DNA from 2 places in the Pseudoalteromonas sp. MelDa3 genome. Region 2 is predicted to be linked to the other one. Evidence: predicted binding sites of a transcription regulator. Region 2 holds the regulator's gene; the other holds the start of a gene.

Region 1 (5,751 bases), on a different contig from region 2:
TTTAGGCAATGCACCAATGTGATATAAGTAAACGATATAACTAAGCTTATGTATCAATGGGAACTAAGTAGAGCGTCATGTAGCCTCTGCTGAGGCTGCATTGAGTGGTCAATAATTTCATCTTATAAAAAGCGACTTCGGTAGCTTTTTTTTCCTTTTTGTTGCCGCATACATTATCCTAGGTCATAATCTAACGTCTTATTTAAACGCGGAATTTTTATGAACTGGCTTGCGCAATTACCCACCCAACGTACCCCGTGGCTTTTATTTACAGCTATCGTTTTTTTACTTGAAGTGACCGCCCTTTTCTTTCAATACCAAATGGGATTGGCGCCTTGCATAATGTGCATATATCAACGTACAGCCGTACTGGGTCTATTAGGCGCAGGAATTGTAGGTTCGACTAAACCACAGAGCAAAGCAGTTCGTATATTAGCGTATGTAATTTGGGGTGTATCGAGTGTTTGGGGATATTTAATTGCTCGCGAGCATATTGATATGCAAACCACCACAGACCCTTTTGCATTTAGCTGTGAGTTTGAACCAAACTTCCCGTCGTTTATGCCGTTACATGAATGGATACCTAGCTTTTTTCAGGCGACCGGGGATTGTGGAAATATAGATTGGCAGTTTGTTGGTTTGAGCATGCCTGCTTGGATGGAAATTATATTTGGGATTTTCTCACTAACACTATTTATTATAGTTATTGGCCGTTTATTAATTAAAAAGTCGATTTGATATGTTTACATTTTTTTCAAGCCAATTAGATGAGCTTAAACATCTAAAAGTACGCAAGCGCCAAGACGTGATAGCACTTTCGTTAAGTATGTTATCGCCAACTGATAAAGTGTTACTGCGTATTATTAAATTAATATTACTAAGTCCACTATTTTTAATATTCACGGTATTTAAAGGTTGGATATTAATCCCGTTTTTGATACTCGGCGGACTTTGCTACCCACTTTTAACAACACCTATTGAAATCAACTTTGCTAAAAAACACTTAAGCGATGCATTAAAACAATTTAATCAGGGCGCATAGCGCCCTGATTGTTATCTACTGCTATTAAAGGGATATTTTCCCTTCTAATTTGGTTAATAGTTTTTTACCAATTCCTTTAACTTGCGATAAATCACTGACACTTTTAAATTCGCCGTTTTCTTCACGATAATCCACAATTGCCTGCGCTTTTTTCTTACCTATACCCGGTAGCTTAGCAAGCATATCTGCATCAGCATTATTTATACTAATTGTCTCAACTTGAGGCATTTGCTTAGTTACTTCCGATAGTTGTGCATATACGGTAGTTGCAGGTAGTAAGCATAATAAGCTTATTATGAATAAATTTTTTAACGTTTTCATCAAACTTGTCCCTATTCTTCTTTTCTTAATTTTGAATGTTGCTCAGGAAAACCAAAAAGTAAGGAACTGAAATGCTCATCACTTAAAGTGTACCTAAACGCATTATCACTATGATCCGAAATCCTGAAAATGCAGCTGGTACAACAAAGTGATTGCTTAACTAAAGTAAAGTTACCGTTTTTTGTCAAATTTAAGACACCTAAAATTAATACTTCGCGCTTGCAAATTCACGCCCAAACCATTACTGTACATAAAAACAGTAATCTAATGGTTTTTACAAACCACGGTGCCAAGCAATTTTGCAGGAGAAATCATGGCTGTTGTTGTTAAATATGTTGTAGAACGAAACGGAGTCGAGCGTATGACGTTTACTACCAAAAAAGAAGCTGATGCTTATGACAAGATGCTCGATATAGCAGAATCACTTGAGCTAATGCTAGAAAAGGTAGACGTACCGCTTAGTGAGCAACAAATTGAATCACTTGCTTTAGAAATAGCGAAAAGCAAAGATGACTTTATGACCATATTAAAGGGCGGCAAAGATCCAGTTGTTACCAAAGCGCCAGCAAAAAGTAAAAAGTCAGATAACGTTGCGTCAATTGAAGATAACAACGATAAAAAAGCAAGTTAACTCGTAGATTGTCCTCTCCTCGGACGGGACAAACTAAATAAAAAAGGGAGCAACTTAGTTGCTCCCTTTTTTATTATACCAATTCGCTTAATTAAGTGATCTATTTTGAGGGTGGAAAAACGTATTGATAGCTAGGCAAAAAATTTGATATTTAGTTGTTCTAAATGATAATTTTTTAACGCCGGTAGCAACACGTTTAGCACCGCAAAATGATTAAGTATTATCGCGGATTGGTATTACTTACTACTCATTTTAAAATGAATAGTAATTGCTATTTAAAGCTCTTTTTCTACTTCATCAAATAAAGCAGTGATATTTTGCTCTGGCTCTTTTGTTACTAAGCTAACAACAACAATTGCGATACTCGCTAAAATAAAGCCAGGTACTATTTCATACATGAAGCTACTTAAACTTTCACCATTAATAGTAAACGGACCATAAATCCAAACAAGCACTGTAAACGCACCTACTAACATACCAGATAAGGCGCCAGCAAAATTCATACGTTTCCAATAAAGGCTAAACAATACAAGTGGTCCAAAAGCAGCACCAAAGCCTGCCCATGCATTACTTACTAGGTCTAAAATAGAGCTATCTCTATCGTACGCTAAATAAATTGCAAACAGGGCAACAAATGCAACGCTAATTCGACCAACAGTAACTAATTCAAAGTCGCTAGCATCTTTACGTAAAAATGTTTTATATAAATCTTCAGTCAATGAACTTGAGCTTACTAGCAATTGCGATGAGATAGTACTCATGATAGCAGCCAAAATTGCAGCTAGTAAAAAGCCAGCAATAAGTGGATGGAACAATAACTCAGAAAGAATTAGGAAAATCGTTTCAGGATCTTCAACTACAATATTATTCTCATAAGTATAAGCAGCACCAAATATACCAGTACCAACAGCACCAAGGGCAGCAACAATCATCCATGTCATACCAATACGGCGAGCTTTAGGCATATCCTTAACACTACGTACCGACATAAAACGAACGATGATATGTGGTTGACCAAAATAACCTAAACCCCATGCCATTGCAGAAATAATACCTAATGCAGAGCCTGCTCCAATCCAGTTAAGCATATCTGGATTTACACTATGTAAAGTAGATTCCAGAGGTTGTTCAAGTAAAGAGTATGCAACAGTAGGCACTAGAATCAGTGCGATGAACATAATACAACCTTGCACGAAATCAGTTAAGCTAACCGCTAAAAAACCACCAAACAAAGTGTATAAAACAACGACACCCGTTGTAATGTATAAACCCACTTCATAACTTAGACCAAATGAGCTTTCAAACAATTTTCCGCCGGCTACAACACCAGATGACGTGTAAAGAGTAAAGAAGACTATAATCACAACAGCTGATACAACACGTAATAAGTTTGACTTATCATTGAAGCGATTTGAGAAGTAATCTGGGATTGTTATAGAGTCATTTGCTTTTTCAGTGTACACACGTAATCTAGGTGCAACTAACAGGTAATTTAACCAAGCACCAATCACCAAACCAATTGCTATCCATGTACTACTAAAACCAGTAACAAACATCGCACCAGGTAGGCCCATTAAAATCCAGCCACTCATGTCAGATGCACCTGCAGATAGTGCAGCAACACTTGGTGATAGATTTCGTCCACCTAACATGTAACCTGATACATCGCCAGTAGATTGCTTATATGCATATAGTCCGATACCCAACATTACAACAAAATATAATGCTAGTGAAATAATCATTCCTGTTTCCAAATTAGCCTCCGCATAATTATTAATAACAGGCTCTTGATCCGAATATTGACTCTTAAAATATTATAATAAAGACACTATTAGGATAAAAACCATTCTCGCTGACTATATCATGCCTAACAATAAAATCTCCAACTTGTTGCTTCCAGCTGATACAAAAATACTCATGTTGAATAATTTTAAAGCGAATTGGTAAAATATAATAAATTAAATAGAAGAAACACCTTAATTTATAATGATAATTTATTAATCATGCAAATATACGTAATGCTATTTTGAATCTTTTGCCATATATTAATACAATACCCAATTACATCACTCTTACGGAACTGTTTATGTATTTTTACGCTGCACGTCAACCGATTTTAGATAGAGATAAAAAACTTATCGGTTATGAGCTTTTATTTCGTGATGGCGTTGATAACGTATTTCCCGATATAGATGGTGACGAAGCAACAACACGACTTATAGAGGGTAGCCAGTTTAATTTTGGTTTAGAAGATTTAACCGACAATAAACCTGCCTATATAAACTTCACCCTAGAAACACTATCAAAGGGTTACCCTACACTACTAGGTAAAGACACTATAGTTGTAGAAATACTTGAAACTATCCAGCCTGGTAAGCGTTTATTAGCTATCGTTAAAGATTTAAAAGATAAAGGTTACACTATTGCTCTTGATGACTATATTCATCAACCTGTATGGCGTCATTTTTACCCATTTATTGATATTATTAAAATAGACTTTTTAGCATCCGATATAGATACAATAAAAACGGTTCTAAACGATTTAAAACCGCACTCACATATTAAGTTACTTGCCGAAAAAGTAGAAACCTATGAAATTTACCAACAAGCTTTAGAGCTTGGGTTTGATTATTTCCAAGGATTTTTCTTCTCAAAACCTGAAATGGTACAAAGTAAGGCTCTACCACCATCAGAAATGGCATTAGCTGAATTACTTTACGAAACATCAAGTGTTGATATGGATCTTAAGAAAATCACTGATGTGTTTGAACGTGATGTAAACCTATCTTATAAATTACTTAGGTATTCAAATTCTGCCGCATTTGCAAGACGCGCAGAAATAAGTACCATTAAGCAAGCTCTTATAGTGCTTGGCGCCAATGAAATTAAAAAGCTATTGTCACTACTGTTTGCAGCACAAGTATCAGCAGATAAACCTGTAGAGCTAATTAGGCTATCGCTTACGCGCGCTCGATTTGCTGAATTGCTCGCTATATCCCATGGGCAGTTTAAAGATACCGGCATGGCATTTTTAACCGGTATGATGTCCCTAATGGATGCTATTTTAGATGAGAGTATGGAAAGCGTCATGAAAAAGCTTCCACTTTCTAATGATATAAAAGCAGCGCTATTAAACGATGAAGGCTTGCTAGCAAAATATTTAAACTTAGTTAAATACTACGAACAAGCAAACTGGTCAGCTGCAAACGAGCTAACGAAAGAGCTAAATCTAGGTGAAAAAGTTCCCGATGCCTATCATGAAGCGCTAGCTTGGGTTAATGAACAAATGCAGTTAGTAGTGAACGAAAAATAAACTACCTGAACTCTGGTTAAGATATTTACTAATATATTAAATCATAATGATATTTAAATTTATTTTTCTCTAGCCAGAGATTTTCAGTGAAAACAAGGCGAACTTACACGTCAATAGTTGGCCTATTGCAAGTAAATTCAACGTAGTTAGCGCTGAAAATAACTGCTCGAGATAGATTTATTAACCAGAGTTCAGGTTAAATATATGAACAGCAAATAAAAACGCCAGCATTTAGCTGGCGTTTTTGTGAGTGGCTTTTCAATTATAAACTTTCTAAAAAGTCTTCATCAAAATCAGCTGGCTCTTCTTTTATAGGTGGGTTGCCATCGTACAGCTCATAAATTTGACGCTGAAAGTAAATATCTTTTACAAATAAGTACGGATCAAGTGAATCATTTAATAGCCCTTCTTGAGGTATTAATGATGCACGAGCTTCTACCGCTT
Region 2 (5,751 bases):
TTGCGTTAAAGTCGGCAAATTGAAGTGCATAATCGGGAATTCGACGCGGCATACCGGCAAGCCCTACAAAATGCATAGGAAAAAACAATACGTTCACACTCACCAGCGATAGCCAAAAATGCCATTTAGCTAGCGTGATATTAAACATATTGCCCGTCCACTTGGGCAGCCAGTAATAGGCCCCCGCCATTATCGAAAATACAGCCCCTGTTACTAATACATAATGAAAATGCGCCACTACAAAATAAGTATCGTGGTACTGAAAGTCAGCAGGTGTAATTGCCAGCATCAACCCCGAAAAGCCACCTAAGGTAAACAGCACAATAAACGCAATACTAAAAAGCATTGGCACTTCAAAAGTTATTGAGCCTTTCCACATTGTGGCAACCCAATTAAATACTTTTACTCCTGTAGGTACCGATATAAGCATGGTCGCGTACATAAAAAACAACTCGCCAGCGACCGGCATCCCAGTGGTAAACATATGATGAGCCCATACAATAAAGCTCAATAGTGCTATGGAGGATGTGGCGTATACCATTGAGGCATAGCCAAAAAGTTTTTTACGAGAAAAGGTAGGTACTATTGTAGATATAATGCCAAAGGCAGGAAGAATCATTATGTATACTTCGGGATGACCAAAAAACCAAAAAATGTGTTGGAACATCACCGGGTCGCCACCGCCTGCGGCATCAAAAAAGCTGGTCGCAAAATACTTATCGGTAAGTACCATAGTGACAGCCCCTGCAAGCACTGGCATTACCGCTATTAATAAAAAGGCAGTAATTAACCACGTCCATACAAATAAGGGCAACTTCATCCATGTCATGCCTGGGGCACGTAAGTTCACTATAGTTACAATCACATTGATTGCGCCCATTATTGAGCTAATCCCCATAATATGTACGGCAAATACAAACAATGCAGTATTGTCATTACTGTATGTTGTAGACAGTGGTGCATAAAAAGTCCAGCCAAATGCAGGACCCCCACCAGGCATAAATAACGATGCCAATAGGATTAAAAACGCAAACGGTAAAATCCAAAAGCTCCAGTTATTCATTCTTGGCAATGCCATATCTGGCGCGCCAATCATGAGTGGTATCATCCAGTTAGCAAGGCCTGTAAAGGCCGGCATAACCGCACCAAACACCATAATTAAACCATGCACTGTGGTCATTTGATTAAAAAAGTGAGGATCGACCAACTGTAAACCTGGTTGAAATAATTCAGCTCTGATCACCATGGCCATTCCACCACCAATTAAGAACATGGTCAGCGAAAAAATTAAATATAAACTACCTATATCTTTATGATTAGTTGTGTAAAGCCAGCGTTTAAAACCCTTAGCTGGGTGATGAGCATGATGAGCTTCATTGGCGTTAGGTTGTTCTACTATGCTACTCATTAGTTCGCCTCCACTTTGGCATCAAGTGCTGCCTGTATTTGACTCGGTTGAATAACATCACCCGTATCATTACCCCACGCATTACGTTTATAAGTAATAACCGCTGCTAATTGCTTTATAGATAACTGTTTGGCAAATGCTTGCATTGCCGTACCGGGTCGCCCATGGATAACTACATCAATGTGATCTTTTATATCGCCAAGCACTATAGGGCTGCCTTTAAGTGCAGGAAATACACCCGGTAACCCCATGCCAGTAGGCTGATGACATGCAGCACAATTGGCCATATATACTTGTTCGCCTAAAGTCATTAATTCTTCTTTTGGGAGGGTTTTATCAAGTAATGCGGCATCTGCTAATGCTGCTTTTTGTTTAGCTTGCTTTGCATCTGCAAGCCACGTTTTAAAATCAGCCTCAGATTTAGCGACCACCACAACGGGCATAAAGCCATGATCTTTACCACACAACTCAGCACATTGGCCTCGGTAAGTACCTTCTTCGTTTATGTTCGTCCATGTTTCGTTTATAAAGCCGGGATTCGCATCTTTTTTAACTGCAAAATCAGGTACCCACCAAGAGTGAATAACATCGTCAGAAGTCATTAAAAATCGTACTTTTTGATTTATTGGCAGTACGAGAGGTTTATCAACCTCAAGTAAGTAGTTAGGATTTTTATCTGCAAGATTCGCTATTTCATCTTGCGGGGTAGATAAAATAGAGTAGAACTCTACATCTTCACCCATATATTCATAATGCCATTTCCATTGCGAGCCTGTAATTTTAATAGTGAGATCAGCTTTGCTGGCATCTTCCATTGCAATTAGGGTTTTAGTGGCTGGTACTGCCATAGCAATTAAAATAACAAACGGGATTGCAGTCCAAAGTATTTCTACTTTAGTGCTTTCGTGAAATTGGGCAGGTACAGCCCCTTTAGATTTGCGGTGATGAATAAGTGCCCAAAACATAATTGCGAACACTATCACCCCAATCACACAACATATTATAAATATGGTCATGTGCAGCTGATATACATTATTGCTTATATCGGTTACGCCTTTGCGCATATTGTATTGGCTGTTTGCCAAAACTGGGTGCGAAAAAACACATAATATAAGCCACAAGGTAGAGGTCAGTTTACCCATGTGACGGCTCCTTTGATGCTATTGCGAATGCAAAGCGAAGAGGCATACGGCTTAAACGCCAATTCGTTATTTTTATTTTTTTAGTCAATCTCATTTAATATTGATTGGTTTTGCTGCGCCAACAACGTGTTTGTGTATATTGTGTGTTCTCAAAACTAAAAAGCTGTGAGTTATTATTAGCTCAGCACATTAATAATTAGCTAAAAAATGAACAACAAGCAAGTTTTAGTATAAAAAACAATCAGGTGATATTGAGTAATTAATAAAAAATCAGTAACCAACTAGGTAACAGGAAGTTCAAAAGATGAGCAAAACAAAGGGGTTTAACGCATTCGGAGGAGGAAAATATAAGTGCAAAAAAGTTTACAGCTTAAATTGTCAGTGAGCTATTTATGCCCTATTTTTAGTGCGAATTTAAAACAGGAAATGCGTACTAATTAGTACGCATTTATAAAACTGCTTGTTTAAAAGCTATTTTTAAAGTCACATCCAATCAGCGTTTCTTATAACGCCAACGGCTAAGCCTTCAATATTAAAAGACTCATTCTCAAGATCTACTTCAATAGATTCAAAATCGTCGTTTTCAGCATGAAGTAATACTTTACGACCCGCTTTCTCAAGACGTTTTACAGTTACGTCTTCGTCTAGGCGGGCAACAACAACTTGCCCGTTTTCAGCGGTTTGAGTACGATGTACAGCAAGTAAATCACCATCCATAATACCAATATCTTTCATGCTCATACCGTTAACGCGTAGTAAAAAATCTGCAGCCGGTTTAAACATTAATGGATCGATTTTGCAGTGACTTTCAACGTGCTCTTGCGCCAAAATAGGTGAACCAGCAGCAACACGCCCTATAAGCGGTAAACCTAATTGTTCTGGCTCTTCTTCTTCAATTAATTGAATACCACGGCTTGCACCTGGTTTCATTTTAATTGCGCCTTTTTTAGCAAGTGCTTTTAAATGTTCTTCAGCAGCATTGGCACTTTTAAAACCTAATGTTTGCGCTATTTCAGCACGTGTAGGAGGCATACCAGTGTCTTTAATAAAAACTTTAATTAGTTCGAGTATTTGAGCTTGGCGGTTCGTTAATGGTCGCATACAACTGGTTTTCCATACAGTACATTTAACTGTGAGTATATACAGTTAAATAAAAATCGCAAATTTAAATTAAGCCTTAAAATAGCCAAAGTAATTTCACTTGTGTACATTTTAGGGATATAACTAAAGCTAGGTTTATAAATGATTAAAAAAGCAAAGGAGTCATTATGAGTATTTGGTACCAGCCCATCACTTTAGAGCTGTGCAAGCAGTTAGAACAAGGCATTGATGGCCAAGGAACATTAATGAAAACCATGGGAATAGAAGTCACTGAAATTGGTGATGATTACTTAGTAGCCACTATGCCGGCAATTCCTGAGCATCATAACCCAATGGGAATGGTTCACGGCGGTGCTAACGTTGTACTTGCCGAAACAGTTGCCAGCTATGCAGCTAACTTTGTTGTCGATTTTACAAAATTTTACTGCGTGGGGCAGGAAATTAGCGCAAGTCATTTAAAAGCATCTCGCAACGGCACTTTAACAGCAACGGCAAGAGCGTTTCATATTGGCAAACGTAGTTCAGTGTGGGAAATAAAAATTACAAATAGCCGCAATGAGCTGTGCTGCGTATCAAAAATGACCGCAGCAGTCGTAGAGCGAAGGTAGTTACTTTTCGATTGGGTAAATTGTAATTTCCATACCCGCACCAATCGCAGATATACGTAGTAATGTATCTGCATCTAAGGCTTGATTAAAGCACTTAGGGGAAGTGCCTGATTCAAAACCAATATCAAACGTTCTACGTGAACAGCTTAACCATTGCTTTAGCGCGTTACGCGAACACGATTCAATAAGCTCACATATATGGTTTATTGCTTTGTCAGGCGTGTTTACTACACCTGTTGCTTCAATACGCGCTAATTGACGGTATTCGTCTTTGTCATAATGTAAAATCGTCGCGACTTTTTTCAAGTCTGCCACTAGCAAACTAATATCTTGCTTTGATTCAAGCTCAAGATCTACATTTAAAAATTGAATTTCCGACATCGTTTCGTATTTATCCTCTAATAATTTCATTGCAAACTTTAACGCAGTTTTACCGTTATACCAAATCAACTATGCTCTATTAACCACTTTATATAGATATTTCGCAGCTTTTAAGTATTTTTTAGCGTTTAAAGCTAGCTGGATATCAAACACTCAGCTCAATTAAACAAATAAGTCATGTTAGCAATTTAAGTGTAATCTTTTTTATTTTTAAATGATTACAGTAAGCTATAGTTTAAACTGCGACAAAATGTCGCAGTAACTAATCCCATTAATGTAATAAACTAGCCTCTAAAAATAATAAGACTAAAACATGAATAAAAAAATATTTAAGTATGCTCGCAAGTTACATAAATGGCTCGGTTATTTGCTCACATTACAAATTTTAGCTTGGCTATTAGGCGGTTTAGTCATGAGCGCTATTCCTCTTGATAAAGTTCATGGGGAGCATCTTGCAACACGTACTCTTAATAACCCATTTACGCAGGCTGATTATGTTGCCTCCCTTAACGATATTGCATCTCAGGTGGTTAATCCAACATAAATAATTTTTGAGAACTTTTTAACCACACCTATAATTACAGTAATAAATAAAGATGAACAGCAAAGCTTTAACGGTATAACAGGCCGGCCTTTTGAGCCGCCAACTAAAATACAAATTACCGCAAATGCTAAAGCACACTTACTTATTGATGCTCAAGTGACAAGCGCTGTACTGCTAAAGCAAGGTATGCGAGAAGTTGGATATAAAACCAATGTTTGGCAGGTACAATTTGACGACACATTTAACACAACACTGTATTTGTCAGAAAATAACGGTAAAGTTATCACCGTTCGCAGCACACTATGGCGAATTTTCGACTTTTTTTGGATGTTACATATTATGGATTACGATGAGCGAGAGGATTTTAATAATCCGCTGCTTATTAGTTTTGCAGCAACCAGCGTACTTTTTTGCCTAAGTGGAATATTACTACTTATGCAAAACATACGACTAAAACGATTTATCCGAATTAAAAGTAAGAATAAATCAAAGTAGTCATATTGGTTTTTAAGAACTAGCGCACTCTCACCAAAGAGTAAATAAGCCCTAGGAAGTACCCAAGGGCAG

What was found. The regulator LexA, encoded in region 2, represses DNA repair genes until DNA is damaged. The targets are predictions, from matches to a motif close to TACTGTATNNNNATACAGTA.
Region 1: CXF89_RS04775 (YebG family protein) is a predicted target of LexA. The motif match lies at 1,606-1,625, and genes of this name have one in related genera.

Annotation. Positions count from the first base shown of each region.
Region 1 covers NZ_PJBR01000013.1:53-5,803, forward strand. The annotation lists gene dsbB (disulfide bond formation protein DsbB) at 220-738, shown strand; gene CXF89_RS04760 (DUF6170 family protein) at 740-1,042, shown strand; gene CXF89_RS04765 (ComEA family DNA-binding protein) at 1,067-1,363, opposite strand; gene CXF89_RS04775 (YebG family protein) at 1,677-1,994, shown strand; gene putP (sodium/proline symporter PutP) at 2,270-3,748, opposite strand; gene CXF89_RS04785 (EAL and HDOD domain-containing protein) at 4,081-5,307, shown strand; gene CXF89_RS04790 (MlaA family lipoprotein) at 5,570-5,751, opposite strand, start outside.
Region 2 covers NZ_PJBR01000089.1:8,343-14,093, forward strand. The annotation lists gene ctaD (cytochrome c oxidase subunit I) at 1-1,408, opposite strand, end outside; gene coxB (cytochrome c oxidase subunit II) at 1,408-2,550, opposite strand; gene lexA (transcriptional repressor LexA) at 3,034-3,651, opposite strand; gene CXF89_RS15125 (PaaI family thioesterase) at 3,819-4,259, shown strand; gene CXF89_RS15130 (hypothetical protein) at 4,260-4,640, opposite strand; partial or broken gene CXF89_RS15135 (hypothetical protein) at 4,954-5,679, shown strand.